One region of the Dorea longicatena genome, then DNA from elsewhere that is predicted to be linked to it. Evidence: predicted binding sites of a transcription regulator. Region 1 holds the regulator's gene; the other holds the start of a gene.
The links. Region 1 encodes NrdR, which represses ribonucleotide reductase genes. Its sites were predicted from a motif close to CACAANATNTTGTG; they were not measured.
Positions count from the first base shown of each region.

Region 2: a site for NrdR is predicted at 5,040-5,053, ahead of nrdD (anaerobic ribonucleoside-triphosphate reductase). Genes of this name have one in related genera too.

Region 1 covers NZ_CP102280.1:699,007-707,142, reverse strand. Annotated here, with positions in the region: gene NQ508_RS03465 (TetR/AcrR family transcriptional regulator) at 1-570, opposite strand, end outside; gene NQ508_RS03460 (acylphosphatase) at 652-924, opposite strand; gene NQ508_RS03455 (HD domain-containing protein) at 1,036-1,572, opposite strand; gene ymfI (elongation factor P 5-aminopentanone reductase) at 1,797-2,531, shown strand; gene NQ508_RS03445 (exodeoxyribonuclease III) at 2,636-3,388, opposite strand; gene truA (tRNA pseudouridine(38-40) synthase TruA) at 3,446-4,180, opposite strand; gene nrdR (transcriptional regulator NrdR) at 4,358-4,807, opposite strand; gene NQ508_RS03430 (YlmC/YmxH family sporulation protein) at 4,895-5,143, opposite strand; gene NQ508_RS03425 (ferredoxin) at 5,309-5,494, opposite strand; gene arcC (carbamate kinase) at 5,560-6,489, opposite strand; gene NQ508_RS03415 (HAD family hydrolase) at 6,622-7,251, opposite strand; gene NQ508_RS03410 (helix-turn-helix domain-containing protein) at 7,339-8,136, opposite strand, start outside.
Region 2 covers NZ_CP102280.1:2,732,017-2,740,152, forward strand. Annotated here, with positions in the region: gene NQ508_RS13115 (hypothetical protein) at 1-175, opposite strand, end outside; gene NQ508_RS13120 (helix-turn-helix domain-containing protein) at 347-688, shown strand; gene nrdG (anaerobic ribonucleoside-triphosphate reductase activating protein) at 791-1,312, opposite strand; gene NQ508_RS13130 (L-cysteine desulfidase family protein) at 1,329-2,606, opposite strand; gene nrdD (anaerobic ribonucleoside-triphosphate reductase) at 2,763-4,952, opposite strand; gene rd (rubredoxin) at 5,463-5,624, shown strand; gene NQ508_RS13145 (Crp/Fnr family transcriptional regulator) at 5,635-6,303, opposite strand; gene NQ508_RS13150 (bacteriohemerythrin) at 6,401-6,823, shown strand; gene NQ508_RS13155 (DMT family transporter) at 6,921-7,814, shown strand; gene NQ508_RS13160 (hypothetical protein) at 7,966-8,124, shown strand.

The DNA.
Region 1 (8,136 bases):
CATGATTGGCATACATTGTTTGGAATATTCTCCCAATGAATATGCTCCTTTGTTCAAACACCAGTCCGAAACCAGCGCTCGTTCACACATCGAGTAATATCTGACCAGTTCATTCACCGGTACTTCATCCGATATCTCTCCTCTTTTTTGTCCTTCATCGATCACACTGCTGATCAGTTTATAATATGTCCGGTTCTGATCCAGAAGTGATCTGTGCCCCTGTGCTACAAGCTGTGTTGAATAAAGCGAAGCCAGAAGATCAATGCTGATCTTTTCTTCCATCATCGAATGTGCTTCGTAGTTTAGATAAAGAAGCTTCTCATAACAGTTCATATCCGGATCCATCTTGGTCTTTAACACTTCGTAATTATCATCCAGAATAATCGACAATGTATTCAACAATTCATCTTTGGTATTAAAATAATAATAGAACGATCCTTTGGATGTTCCTGACAATTCAATAATGTCATCTACCGTTGTTCCATTATATCCTTTTTCATAAAACAACTGCCATGCCGCTGTTACGATTCTTCCTTTTACACTTTTTTTGTTGTCTGTTTCTATTTCCATTTATTTTCTCCTTATCCGCCCTCTTTTAAAGTACTTTTAGTATAACATATTTATTTTAACAGTGTACACAGAAAATTCTTCTTAATACTTTACTTCAAAACTACTTTCCAGTTCCGGCTCCATCTCTTCGGTATCAATCCAGTCAATCTGGATAAACTGGTTCCGGTTCAATCCCTTCATGAGTTCAAAGATCAGAGTCTCTCTTCCCTGTACTTCCATAACTACCGTCCCATCATATTCATTCTTCACCCATCCGGTCAGATTCATAGATCTTGCCAGATATTTTGCTGTATAACGAAATCCCACGCCTTGTACTCTTCCATGGAATATCATATGTTTTCTTACTTCCGACATCTATTACCACCTCTGAATAATTCAGGGTACTGCGCTACGCAATACCCTGCCTTTTTACATTCCGCTATGCAAGAAAAGCGAATATTTTCAACTTCTTTTGCATAACTTTCTTCACTCGAAATTCTTATGAACAAGCCTGCTGTACTCTTCATAAGCTTCTACTCCCTCAAATGCATCTTTTAACGCATCTCTGATTCCTATATAATACCAGCCTATGATCTTTTTATCCTTCATCCTGAAACGGTTCCATAGTTCTTCTCCATATACCGGATAATCCCTGTCAATATCGCGCATATTCGATAACTTGTCCGCCAATCCTACCATCTGTACTTCTCTCGGTGCATTTCGTATATGTTCGATCGTTGCAGACTTGCGTTCCATCCATGTCTTGGTTTTATCTTCGCTTTCCTGTGCTACAATTCCTGCCACTCGTTCCGAAAATTCCCGTGCAAGGATTTCTCTCGATACACCTTCACAATCTTCAATCGTATCATGTAAAACTGCTGCACTGATAATCTCCTCGTCCTGCGTCATCGTTGAGACAATATCTCCCACTTCGATCGGATGCACAATATATGGCCTCCTGGTTCCTTTCCTGAACTGTCCCGCATGTGCTCTCGTGGCAAATTCAATTGCCTTATTAATCATAATGGTACCTCTCTTTTATCGCATATGGTCTTTGGAGCCGATGATACGGCCTGATTAGTTATGTCTTTAATATATAAATAATATCACCTGATACTTTAAATGACAATAATTTCAGTATATAATAAAAGAAAAGTTGCCTTTGGACCCCGCCGCCTGCTGTCCCTTTCAAGCGCATGGCGGTTTGGATATCCTGGCACTATAAATTGATCAGGGGGAGATAAATTATGGAACAAAAAACAATCTTTATTACAGGTGCTTCCAGAGGCATCGGGAAAAGCATCGCACTTTTATTCGCTTCCCGCGGATATCATACATTTTTGAATTGCTCTTCTTCTGTAGATGAGCTCAAAAAGCTCCGGGCATATATCACCGAAAAATACCATACTCCATGTACACTTGTACCGGGTAATGTAGGAAATCCTGACCACGTACGGGCAATTTACAATAAAATTTATCAGGAATGTACACATCTTGATGTACTCGTCAACAATGCAGGTATTTCCTATATTAATCTTCTGACTGATATGACAGATGAGGACTGGAACCGGATCATTCAAACTAATCTTTCTTCCGTATTTTACTGTTGCAGACAGGCGATTCCTCCGATGGTTTCCAAACGTTCCGGAAAAATCATCAATATTTCTTCCATGTGGGGGACATCCGGTGCTTCCTGTGAAGTTGCATACTCTGCTTCCAAGTCCGGCATCAACGGATTTACCAAAGCGCTCGCCAAAGAACTCGCACCGAGTAACGTTCAGGTTAATGCGATTGCCTGCGGAGTAATCGATACCTCTATGAATGATCAGCTTACCAGCGAAGAGAGAAAGGCTCTTGAAGAAGAAATTCCGGCCGGCAGATATGGTACTCCGAAAGAAATCGCTCAGATGGTATGGAATATTGTACATGCTCCAGAATATATGACCGGACAGATCATCGGAGTTGACGGCGGATTTCTATAAAATTTTTTGACCAACCGATATTCAGACAATACTGTTTCTTAAACATAAGCGAACCGTGCAATAAATATTGCACGGTTCGCTTATGTTTTTCTTTTTATATGTTTTTATTCAAAATCAAGTTCCACGGGGCAATGGTCCGACCCCATGATCTCAGTCAGGATTTTCGCATCTTTTATCCTGTCTTTCAGGCTTTCAGATACACAGAAATAGTCAATACGCCAGCCTGCATTCTTCTTTCTTGCACTGAAGCGGTATGACCACCAAGAATAGATTCCCTCTGCATCCGGATAAAAATAGCGGAACGTATCAATGAACCCCGCATTTAACAGATTCGTAAATTTTCCTCTCTCCTCATCCGTAAATCCCGCATTTTTACGATTGGTTTTCGGATTCTTCAAATCAATCTCTTTATGTGCTACATTAAGATCTCCGCAGAAGATCACCGGTTTCTTTTCTTCTAATTTCTTAAGATATGCAAGAAACGCATCTTCCCATCGCATTCTGTAATCCAGTCGTGCAAGTTCGCTCTGTGAATTTGGTGTATAGACTGTAATAAAATAAAAGTCTTCAAACTCTAACGTAATCACACGGCCTTCTTTATCATGTTCTTCTATTCCCAATCCATAGCTCACGGAAAGAGGCTCTTCTTTTGTAAAGATTGCCGTTCCGGAATAACCTTTTCTCTCAGCATAATTCCAGTACTGATGATATCCCGGCGTATCTAGTTCCAGCTGCCCAGCCTGCATCTTTGATTCCTGTATACAGAAAATATCTGCATCCGCTTCATTAAAAATATCCATAAATCCTTTTTGTGCACATGCACGGATTCCGTTGACATTCCACGATATAAACTTCATATCTTCCTCCCGACCGTTCTTACTTTTTTGTCCCTGATTCACCCATATAGGCGCAGTTTAATAATATACTTTTCTTAAAAACAATCCTCTTGCCGGAGCTAAAAATCCTGCAAGGCTTCTGTCCTCTGCTGCAATTACGACCGGCAGCATGGATGCATCCCTCTTTCCTGCACCAATCTCCAGAAGTGTTCCTGTAAGGATTCTTACCATATGATATAAAAATCCGGTTCCGTAATAGGTGATCCGCACTTTTTCTCCGCTGCTTACTATCTTAATGTTTGTAATCTTACGGATTGGATCTTTGCATTCTTTATCATCCGTAAAACTTGTAAAATTCTTTGGTCCTATCAGATATTTTGTTGCATCACGCATTGCCTCGATGTCCAGTTTTTCCGGATAATGATAGCAATATCTTCTGGAAAAAACATCCGGTTTTTCACGACAGTCAATATAATATTCGTATTTTTTCCCTTTGGCACTCTTGCGTGCATGAAAACCATTCTTGGCAAGTTCTACTTTCACAATACGGATATCTTCCGGAAGATATCTGTTCAGTGAATCTTTGAGTTCCTTGGTATCATATAATTTAGAAAGTTTCACACTTGCAACCTGTCCACGTGCATGAACACCCGCATCTGTTCTTCCCGATCCATCTATATGCACACGATATCCAACCAGTTTACCGATACTCCACTCCAGAATATACTGTATTGTGTTATCTGTTGTGGCCTGTCTCTGCCATCCCTGATATCTGCTTCCATCATAGGAAATGGTTAACTTATATGTTCTCATATTATTTCACCCAATCTATTCTATCGTTCATCTTCTATCATTTTATCTGTTTCTATTATTTCCATATACTGTAAAGATAATTCTATATCTGTTTTCTTTTTGAAAAAGGGAGAAGCAAATAATTTTTTGCTTCTCCCTTATATTCTATCACTTTATTACTTTATAAGCAATTCATTCTTATTCTAATATCTTCTTTAATTCATCCATAAACGTACTTACATCTTTAAATTCTCTGTAAACAGATGCAAATCTGACATAAGCAACTTCATCCAGTGCCTTCAGTTCATCCATGACTGCTTCTCCGATCGCACTGCTTGGAATCTCTTTTTCCTCCAGGCTGAAAACTTTTGTCTCTATTCTGTCAACAACTTTCTGAATATCTGCTGTTGCAACCGGTCGTTTATAGCAAGCACGCACAACTCCATTCTCTACTTTCCGACGATCATACTGCTCTCTTGTATTGTCCTTTTTGATCACAGTCAGTGGAATTGTCTCTACTTTCTCATATGTCGTAAAACGTTTGCCGCATACATCACATGAACGGCGGCGTCTGATAGAACTCCCGTCTTCTGCCGGTCTGGAATCGATAACTCTTGTATCCGGATTATTGCAATATGGGCACTTCATCTGAATCGTTCCTTTCTGTCCATTATACTGTCTTTATATTCAAATACAGTATATCTTTTCCACAAACATAAGTCAAACAAATTTCTCCTATTTTTCTTCATGGATTTCCACCAGAATCAGGTCCGGACCAATCCTTTTAATGCAGGAAAAAGGAATGATATACTCCGTCCCATCTCCGAAAAAATTACACCATTTTCCTCCCTCCGGTACCACCAGGGCCTCTATGCATCCTTTACATTCATCAATGATCAAATCCTCTATATAACCAAGCTTTTTACAGTCACAGCAGTTGATCACTTCTTTTTTCTTCCATTCACTTAATCGAACTTTTGCCATCTTCCCTCACCTGTTTTGACAATATTCTGCTCTTTATTCCATTTTATACTCATTTTCTGTAATAAAGAGTCCTGTTTTAAAATATGCAAAGCCCCCTTCTCCGGTCAAAAAAACAGCCTGTACATCCACAGTGCTACACTGCGTCTATACAGACCGTTTTCCTTTTTATTCTTCGATCATAATAACAGCCACCGGACACTCTTCTTTGGCCTCTATTGTTGCACTTTCATGTTCCGGTGTCACTTTGGCATAAGCTTCTGCCAGGCCGTCTTCATCAAATCGGAACACCTCCGGACATGTTGCGATACATGCTCCGCAGGAGATACATCCGTCTATAACCTTTGCTTCCATGAAACATCCCTCCTTGTAAAATCTCTACAACAGTATGTCTCATTTTCAGCAAATTATTCCTGTTCTTATCTAATCACTGTACCGGTTTTTCCCTTAAGTGCTTCATCGAATTTGTCAAATGATGTGATCAGCGCACTTCTTCCTTCTCTCTTTTCGAGGAATTCAACTGCTGCTCTGAATTTTGGATACATGTTATATTTTCCAAAATGTCCTTCTTCCATGTATTCTTTTGCCTGAGCGACGCTGATCTCTCCAAGCTCTTCCTCTTCCGGTCTGTCCATGTTGATCTTAACTTTCTCAACACTTGTCAGAATGATCAGTTCATCGGCATCTGTCTCTTCTGCCATCTTTCCTGCAGTCAGATCTTTTTCGATTACGGCACTTGCTCCTTTCAGGCGATGATCCTGTTCCAGTACCGGAATACCGCCTCCTCCGCAGGCTATAACAACCTGATCTGCATCCAGTAATGCTTTGATCGCATCAATCTCTACGATGTTGACCGGATTCGGTGCAGATACAATACGGCGGAATCCTTTTCCAGGCTCTTCTACTACATAATTACCTTTTTTGCGCTCGGCACTTGCCTCTTCTGCATCCATATAACGTCCCAGAACTTTTGTTGGTGTATAGAACGCTTCATCGTACGGATCAACGATCACCTGTGTCAGAACTGTACTGACAGTTCTGTAAATACCACGATTCATCAATTCTTCACGGATTGCATTCTGAAGGTCGTATCCGATATAGCCCTGACTCATAGCAGAACATACAGACATTGGTGCTGCCGTATAATCTTCATGTTCTTTGGCAAATTCATTCATTGCTGTATGGATCATACCAACCTGAGGTGCATTACTGTGTGTAATTGCAACCTGATATCCTTTTTCAATCAAATCACCGATAACTTTCGCAGTCTTCTTTACTGCCTCTTTCTGTTCTGGTAATGTCGTACCAAGTGCTCTGTGTCCTAATGCAACTACAACTCTTTTTTTCATAATCTATACCTCTGCTTTTCTAGTATTTTTCTACGAAATAAATATAAGAGAATTATAGTATTTTTCCATGTAAAATGCAATCTTTTTTACCCTTATATTCCCTATAATTCAGTCATTTATCCTGTATACATTTTATAATCTGTCAAAATCCATATCCAGAAGCTCATCAAAAGATTGAATAGAAGCGTCTGCTTTTTCTACTTCGCCGAATCCGTAAGCTGCATAGATCATCGGTATTTCTGCTTCCTTACACGAATTCGCATCTCCCTGTGTATCTCCAACATAAACCGCCTCACTCAGACCATTTCTTTCCATGATAATCCGGATATTCTCTCCTTTTAATCTTCCGGTATAAGCCGGGCAGGTGAAATCCTTAAAATACTCTCCTAATTTTGAATACTGCAAAAATGCTTCAATATATCCGTCCTGACAGTTACTTACAATATACAGTGGATATTTCTCACTTAATTTTTTAATTGTCTCCTGTACACCTTCAAATATCACACATGGACCGGACGCAACCAATCCATTTTCATATTTCAACATTTTCTCCATGAGCTTCATCATCTCATCTTTCGGCATCTCCGGAAAAAGACTTTCACCAATCGCTTCCATTGGCTTTCCAAACTCTTTTTTCAGATCTTTTTCTTCAAGTTCTTTGTGTTCTATTCCTTCATCCTTGATCACTTTATTCCATGCAACTGCTACCATTTCGGTTGAATCCCATAAAGTACCATCTACATCAAATATAATTCCCTTCATTTCCTTCCTCCGTTATCTTTTTGTTCATAAAACTGTCTTTCCTAAGTATACTATACTTCAAGGCTTTACTACAAGCCCGGTCTTCTTTCAGTCTTTCAGCAGTATCTTTTCCCGTGATTCTATACCTTCCCATGGATTTATCCATATTTCTACATTCTTTTTCAGTTCTTTATTATAATATTTGATCTTTATTATAATCTTACCGTCTGTATAATCATCATACAGCTTTCCTATGTTTTTATATTCATATGAATACCCTATCTGTCCGTGATTTTTCAGATCCTTCCATTCCCTGGATGATAATTCTTTTTTGAATACTTTCTTCTTGCCGATTTTCATCTCTAGCTTCACAGCTTCCACATTCTTCATATTCTTTTGCTCCGAAGCACGAACATTCAGATAACCTGACTGATATTCACCATTTCCTGTCTCATCTGCCTCCAGATCTGCCATCGGAAGCCAGTCGATCTGCTCCAGTAAATACTCCGTCGAATCTGTATCAATGACGACATTCTGTTTTTCACCACTCTTATCGATATTAAGACTGATATTCACCGGATTCTCCAGATAACTTACCGGTATCTCTGCCTCGCCTTCATATCCATTTTCTTTTTTTACCATATCTACAGATATGTTTCCGTCACTTTCGTCGGTCTTAACAAGACCTGTCATTTGTGTTTCTGCGCTGTCCCGAACCAGAACACACTTTAATTTCAGATATATCTTTCCGTCCTCGGAACAACGTACACTTCTGTAAAACTCCGATATGATTCCTTTTGGCCTTCCTATCTGTTCACTGTCTTCATCCGTTTCCTGCTGTACGATCTGTGTCGTCTGTGCTTCTGTATTATTTGATTTTTCTTCAATAATAAAATATCTTACATA
Region 2 (8,136 bases), 890 kb from region 1:
TGATCCGGTACTGCAGATTCTCATATAAAAGCTTATTCCCTTCCATGATATCTCCCGGCAACAATGCTCTTGCCACCGTCTTGGTTTCTTCCGGATCATGCTTAAGTGCATCGACACGTCTGAGTTCTGCGTAATCACCATCAATCTTCTCGACTACATAAATACATGTTAACATAATTTTGCCTCCTTTTTTCTGTCTTATCATCCTGTCTTTTGTATAAGTTGGTTTAATTATACTATCTTTAATTCAAAAAGTAAATTTTTCTGTATTGATTATTGCTAAGATTTATAATAATATATACTTATATAAATTCGTTATACATTACATATTAAAAGGAGCCTTGCAATGAACGAAGTGGATTTTTCAAAAGTGGGATTAAAAATGAAACAATTAAGGAGTGAGCGTGGAATCACTCAGGAACAGGTTGCCAAAGATCTGAACTGTACTGTTCCTTTCGTCAGTAATGTCGAAAACAATCGAGCAAAGCTTAATTTAAGAGTTCTTCTTTATTACTCTAAGCTCTGCAACGTATCCGTGGATACTATTCTGGATGCCGGAAGAGATATTCCTCCTCTGGATGAGAAAGAGCATCAGTTAAATGATGAGATGCTGAATGTATTCCGTGGTTTTTCTGTAACAGAAAAAGAAAAGATCATCAAGATGTTACGCATCTGGCAGGAGAAATAATCTCCTGCCCTTTTTATACCCAAGTATGCAAGAGGACCTGCCAGCGGCCAAAGCATCCGTAATGAGCTGCCAATGGCAGGTCCTGTAGATTTCTATATTTTGTTAAAAATCCTTAAGCACAACCGTTCCCTGATTCCGGCTTTCCTGTACATCAATGATTCTCTGATTCTGGCTTCCTCTGAACACCAGTGTTACATCTTTTAATTCTTCCTTGAATTCTCCGTCTACCAGTACATCAATATACGACAGCATCTCCTCTGTCACATCTGTATGGACACATCCTCCCGGAACCATATCACGGTCAAAAAGATACCCACTGTAACACCAGATATCTTTCTGCGGATAAGTTTCTCTTATCTTCTTAAGGAGCTTTACCAGTTCCAGCTGGTTCTCCGGTTCGAACGGTTCACCACCCAGAAGCGTAAATCCCTGGACAAAACCAGCCCCCAGCAATCTTAATATTTCTGCTTCTGTCTCTTCTGTATAGTGCTGGCCGAATCCGAAATCCCATGTCTCTGCATTAAAGCAGCCTTTGCAGTGATGTCTGCAGCCTGATACGAACAAACTGACTCTTACGCCGGGTCCGTCTGCAATATCACACTCTTTGATATTTCCGTAATTCATAATCTGTATACTCTCCCTAGTCACTGATCATCATCTTGATGATCTCTTCATTAGTCTCTTTCATACCATCTTTTCCGAGACGACCAATATTCTGGATCGTTGCCTCTACTCCTTTTGTAACGATTCCGTCACCGGCATAGAACTGCTGCCCTCTTAAATACATATTATATCCAAGAATCCCGGCATCTACAGATGAAGCGATTTTCGCAGCACAGGATGCTTTTGCACCATCACATACCATACCGGATACAATTGCCAGAGCATTTACCACTGTATGGATCACTTCTTCATAACCACCGCCACAAAGATATGCTATTCCGGCTCCGGCTGCCGCACCCGCACTTACTGCACCACAATATGCCGACAGTCGCCCGATTCCCGTCTTCTGGTGGATTGCGACCAGATTCGAAAGAACCAGTGCGCGGTATGTCTTTTCCTCTCCGGATTGTAATTCATCTGCATATTCCAGAACCGGAAGAGAACAGGTCATTCCCTGATTACCGCTTCCCGCATTGATCACAACCGGAAGCTCACATCCGTTCATACGCGCATCGGAACCTGCCGCCGCACGTGCTTTTGCTCTGGTACGTACATCGTTTCCATAAGTATCCAGAAGAACACTTCCGATGTTTGCTCCGTAATTTCCTTTCAATCCTTCATCCGCAATTGCAGAATTATATTCTATCTGACGTCCGATCACTTCCCGGATATCTTCTATGTCCACTGTATTTGCAAAATCCCAGATAGATTTCATATCCAGAAGACTTCTGTCTGTCAGTCCTTCTTCGCTTTCTCCTGCGACCGGTACATTAAGCAGGATCTCTCCATTCTTTTCTATTCTTACAATATTCGTATGATAGTTGGCAATTCTTACTTTTGCCTTATCTTCCCCGTGAAATACCTCCACAATAATATCAAATACACATCCGTTATTGATATGTTCTACCGTAATCTCTGTATGTTCAAGAAATTCTGCGATTTCTTTTGTCTCTTCTTCTGTTACCTCGGAGATAACTTCCAGTTCTTTTTCTGCGTTTCCTGCAACAATCCCCGCTGCTGCTGCCGCCGGTATTCCTTTTAAATGATTTGTATTCGGCACAATTACACTCTTTACATTCTTAATGATACTTCCGCTTGCTCCGATACAGACTCTGTCCGGCAGACATCCCAGTACTTCTCTTGCCTTTGCAGCCGCATAAGCCAGCGCGATCGGTTCCGTACACCCCATTGCAGGAATCAGCTCTTCATTTAAAATCTGAACATATGCCTGATACTTTTCATTATCTTTTGTCATTTTTTAATCCTCCTGTCGACATTTTCTTTTCCCCATATTTTTTTATTATAACGCATGCCCTTTTGAAAAGCTATCTTTATACGATATAAAAAGGCCTTTCAAAAAGCTTTCTCACTTCTTAAAAGGCCTTTTTTACTGTCTTTATATCTTGCAGTTTTACAAATGCAATACTCTGTCCTTAATCTCCTGCGTACGTCCTTGATTCCAGAACTGTGTTCCGATATATCCGCAGGTTCTTCTTGCCACAAATAACTTATCCTGATCCTGATTACCACAGTTCGGGCATTCCCAGATCAGCTTTCCATTCTCATCTTCTTTAATCTGGATCTCTCCGTCATATCCACAGCATTCACAGTAATCACTCTTTGTATTCAGCTCTGCATACATAATGTTATTGTAAATATACTGCATAACAGAAAGTACTGCCGGAATATTGTTCTGCATATTCGGTACTTCGATGTAACTGATTGCTCCACCCGGTGAAAGCTTCTGGAAATCGGCTTCGAATTTCAGTTTCTTGAATGCATCAATCTTCTCTGATACATGTACATGATAGCTGTTCGTAATATAATTCTTATCTGTTACACCCTTGATGATTCCAAAACGCTTCTGCAGACATTTTGCAAATTTGTATGTGGTAGATTCCATCGGTGTTCCGTATACAGAATAGCTGATATTCTCTGCTTTTTTCCACTCTTCACATTTATCATTTAACTTCTGCATTACCTGCATTGCAAATGGTCTTGCTGCGGGATCGGTATGTGATTTGCCAAGCATACGTACACACATCTCATAAAGTCCTGCATATCCAAGCGAAATAGTGGAGTAACCATTAAATAATAATTTATCGATCGTCTCACCCTTCTTCAGTCTTGCAAGTGCACCGTTCTGCCACAGAATCGGAGCAACATCGGAAACCGTTCCCAGGAGACGTTCATGTCTGCATCTCAGTGCTCTGTGACATAATTCCAGACGCTCATCCAGGATCTTCCAGAATTTCTCCATATCTCCTTCTGATGAACATGCAACATCAACTAAGTTGATCGTTACAACTCCCTGGTTAAAACGTCCATAGAACTTATGGCTTCCGTCCGGATTTCTCTGGCTGTCTTCTACCGTCAGGAACGAACGGCATCCCATACAAGGATATACTTCTCCATTCTTCATCTCTTTCATAATCTTGGCAGAGATGTAGTCCGGTACCATACGTTTTGCGGTACATTTTGCTGCCAGTTCTGTCAGATGCCAGTATTTGGAATCTTCTGTAATATTATCCTCATCCAGTACATAGATCAGTTTCGGGAATGCCGGTGTGATCCATACACCTTTTTCATTCTTTACTCCCTGCATTCTCTGAATCATCACTTCTTCAATGATCATAGCCAGGTCATCACGGGTTCTGCCTTCTTCTACCTCATCCAGATACATGAACATCGTCACAAATGGTGCCTGACCGTTACATGTCATTAATGTGATAAGCTGATACTGAATTGTCTGGATACCACTCTTTACTTCTTCTCTTAAACGGCGCTCTGTCACCTTATTGATAATTGTCTCATCTAAAGCTTCTCCGCATTCTTCACGCTCTGCGATTACATTTCTGCGGATCTTCTTACGGCTGATATCGACAAACGGTGCCAGATGTGCCAGTGTAAATGACTGTCCGCCGTACTGGTTACTTGCTACCTGTGCAACGATCTGTGTCGTTACATTACATGCTGTAAAGAAGCTGTGCGGCTTCTCGATCATGGTCTCACTAATGACAGTTCCATTCTGAAGCATATCCTGAAGATTGATCAGGTCACAGTTATGCTCTTTCTGTGCGAAATAGTCGGAATCATGGAAATGAATGATTCCCGCTTCATGCGCACGTACAACCTCTTCTGGAAGAAGGACACGTCTTGACAAGTCCTTACTTACTTCTCCGGCCATATAATCACGCTGTGTAGAGTTGATCACAGGATTCTTGTTAGAGTTCTCCTGATTCACCTCTTCATTCATATGATCCAGAAGTGCAAGAATTCCGTTATCTGTTGTATTCGTCTTTCTCATCAGTTCTCTTTTATAACGATAGCGCACATATTTCTGTGCGACTTCATAGCCGCGCAGTTCCATAATTCCAGTCTCTACCATATCCTGTATATCTTCTACATTGACAGCATGAGTGGATTCCTCAATTTTCTTTGCAACGTTGTCCGCCACTGCCATAATCTGATATTCATTCATCCGATGCAGTTTATCGACGTCCTTGTTTGCACCTTTGATCGCATTAATGATCTTCTCCAGGTCGAAGGCTACCTCTTCGCCGTTTCTCTTAATTACGTTCGTCTTTATTTCTGCGTTCATGTTTATCCCTCTCTTGTTTTTATTGCCGATGTAGTATGTGCTCACCCTCAAATACTACTAAATATTGTTTTTTTAACATCATTTCCGCACAAGATATTGTGCAAGTAATATGATACTCTATAACAGGCGAAAATGAAAGAGGTAATTTTGTTAAAATAAATGTTTGAAATGTGGTCTAAATTTTGGTGATATTTTTTTACGAAATCTGTTGCATTTTTAATTTTGTGACGGGTAAAGTGTGGCACATAGTTAAGAATACTTAAGACGCATTCCCTGTATTGATTTTTGCATTCAAAGATACTGATAATATGAAGTTGTTGTGCCGATATTTCTTCATTTATAAAATTAATCTCTGTCAATCTTAATCCATATAACAAATTATCATTTTTTGTTGTTTCGTAACATTTGTTACAAACCATTTCCTATAAAAGCTATATACTCTAATCACAACATAAGTTGTACAACACCAGTTAACACCAACTAAGTTTTAATAAAAAGGAGATTTTAATTATGAAAAAATATGTATGTGAACCATGTGGCTACGAATATGACCCAGCTGTAGGAGACCCGGATAACGGAATCGCACCGGGCACAGCCTTTGAAGATATTCCGGATGACTGGGTATGTCCAATCTGTGGATTAGGAAAAGAGGTATTTGTTGCAGAAGATTAATTACTATTGATTACTCTTCTTCCTGCAGCCTTTCATAATCCGTGATCTCAATTACCTTACGGCCTACAAGACGGATGATACCTTCATCCTGTAAAGTAAGCAGCATACGCGACAGAGATGGTCTTGTAGTATTCAGATATACTGCCAGATCTTCCCTGTTCATATGCAGACGAACCCGGTAGTCCGGATCACAGTTTTCCAACAGGTACGCCGCTACACGCTGACGTAAGTTTCCACTGGTAAGAACCTCTATCTGACGGTTACATTTCTCTGCTTTTTCCGCAAAAAGCTGAAGCATATTGAACACAACCTTACTGTGATGTACACAATTTCTTTCGCATCTTCCGCCAAAGAAATTCTGTGAAACCTCCAGAACCGACACTTCACTTTTTGCTTTTGCATAACCGGAGTAAGCAGACTGGCGCAGAAATAGTTCTACTTCGCCAAACTCCTCACCCACCGTAACATAACTGCTTCGAGTAATCTTGCCATTCAGGTTGATACTGCCAAGCTCAACCATTCCTTCCAATATGAAATATAATTTTAACGGTGCATCACCCTGGCGGAAAATATAGGTACCTTTCGGATATTTCTTTACTACAGCCTGTGAACAGACAAGACTTTTTTCCAGTTCTTCTTCTGTCAGGTTCTGAAATATCTGTAACTGTTGTAACTTCATAATCCAATCCTTTTCTCTGCTGATAACAATTTCTATGATTCATTATAGACTATGCGAGACTGGGATTCAATGCGTATCAAAGACAGGAGGTTTCTCTATGAATATTACATTTGACGATAACTTAATTACAGGCAACAAGACCATCGATTCCCAGCATCAGGAACTGATTGACCGCATCCGGCAGTTCGTTGCAGCATGCGAATCCAGTGACAGTAAGATCAAAGCAATCAAAATGTTAGATTATCTTGATGAATATACGAATTTCCATTTTCAGGAAGAAGAAGATCTGCAGAAAAAAGTATCTTACCCGGAACTTGCCGCACATCATGCCAAACATGAAGAATTCAAGAAATCCATTCAGGAATTATATGATTATCTTAATGAAAACGAAGGACCTGATGATCAGTTTATCGAACAGGTAAAGCGCAATGTCGTAGACTGGCTGTTCCAGCATATCAAGACTTTTGACCGGTCTGTAGCAGAATATATTCATTTGAAAGATAATTCTGATCGATTATAGTGATTCATAAAAATGCACAAAACGGACATGTTCTCATAACAATGTCCGTTTTTGTGATATACTTAATTTATTATATTTACAAAGGATTGGGGTACTTATGAATCAGAAACTTACCAAATACGCCTGGTTACTGCCATTTTTCTCCGGCATCTGCTGGGGTGCTGCCGGAATCTTTGTCCGTACACTGGAACACGATGGGCTCGACAACTTTTCCATCATTAGTTTCCGGATGTTGCTTGCAGCTCTGATCACTGGCATATGGATTCTATTCTATAACCGACATTTATTTTATGTACATCGGCGTGACTTCTGGCTTTTTATCGGAAGCGGCATGATCGGCATGACCGCCCTCAGTGTCTTTTATAATATTTCCGTTACGAAAGGATCTCTTGCACTTTCTGCCGTGTTACTTGCCATGTCTCCAGTCTTTGTTCTGTTTCTGGCTGCTATATTCTTCCATGAACCAGTAACCAGACACAAACTGACCTGTGTAACACTCGCACTCATTGGCTGTGTACTGGTAAGCGGAGTACTGGAAAGCAATGGACTTTCCTGGAGCATAACAGGAATTCTCTGCGGAATTCTGGCAAGCTTTTTCTATGCTGTATATGGAATCATAAGCAAAAAAGTCACACAAAAAGGATATCATTTCCTGACGATTACTTTTTACGGCACACTCTTTTCCGGCATGACAATGCTGCCTTTCAGTAATATACACTCTTTAAGCGGTATGATTGTCTCAGGGCAAAGGACCACCTTTTTTATCCTGGTTATTCATGCGCTGGTATCATCCGTCCTGCCTTATGCACTATATTCTTTATCCATGCGCTATATGGAGGCCGGCAAGGCATCGATTCTCGCTTCCAGCGAACCTGCCGCCGCCATGTTATTCGGAGCGGTACTCTATGCCGAAACACCAGGTATTCTTTCCATCTGTGGACTTTGTTTTACAATTACTGCTGTAATATTATTAAATTATGAAAGGAATTGAACATATGGTACACCCGAACGACAATGCTATTGCCTATATGAATAAACGCGGATTCCGCAACATCATACTTTCCATCGAAACAATCACCAGTTGATGTGCCCCTCCGCGTCTGGAGATATCGGTAGGATTTACCGATAAAGAAAAAGAGGACATGCTCGCACAGGGGTATGTCTGCGAGACCAGTCCTCTTGGAAATGTCTATTATCTGCCTGATGGGGTTACTGTAACCGGGGATATCAGCATCAATTATATGGAATATCCCTGGATTACATGCTTTGAGGTAAGCGGTCTGGCTGTTTCACGTTCCTGAGACAGCCAGGCT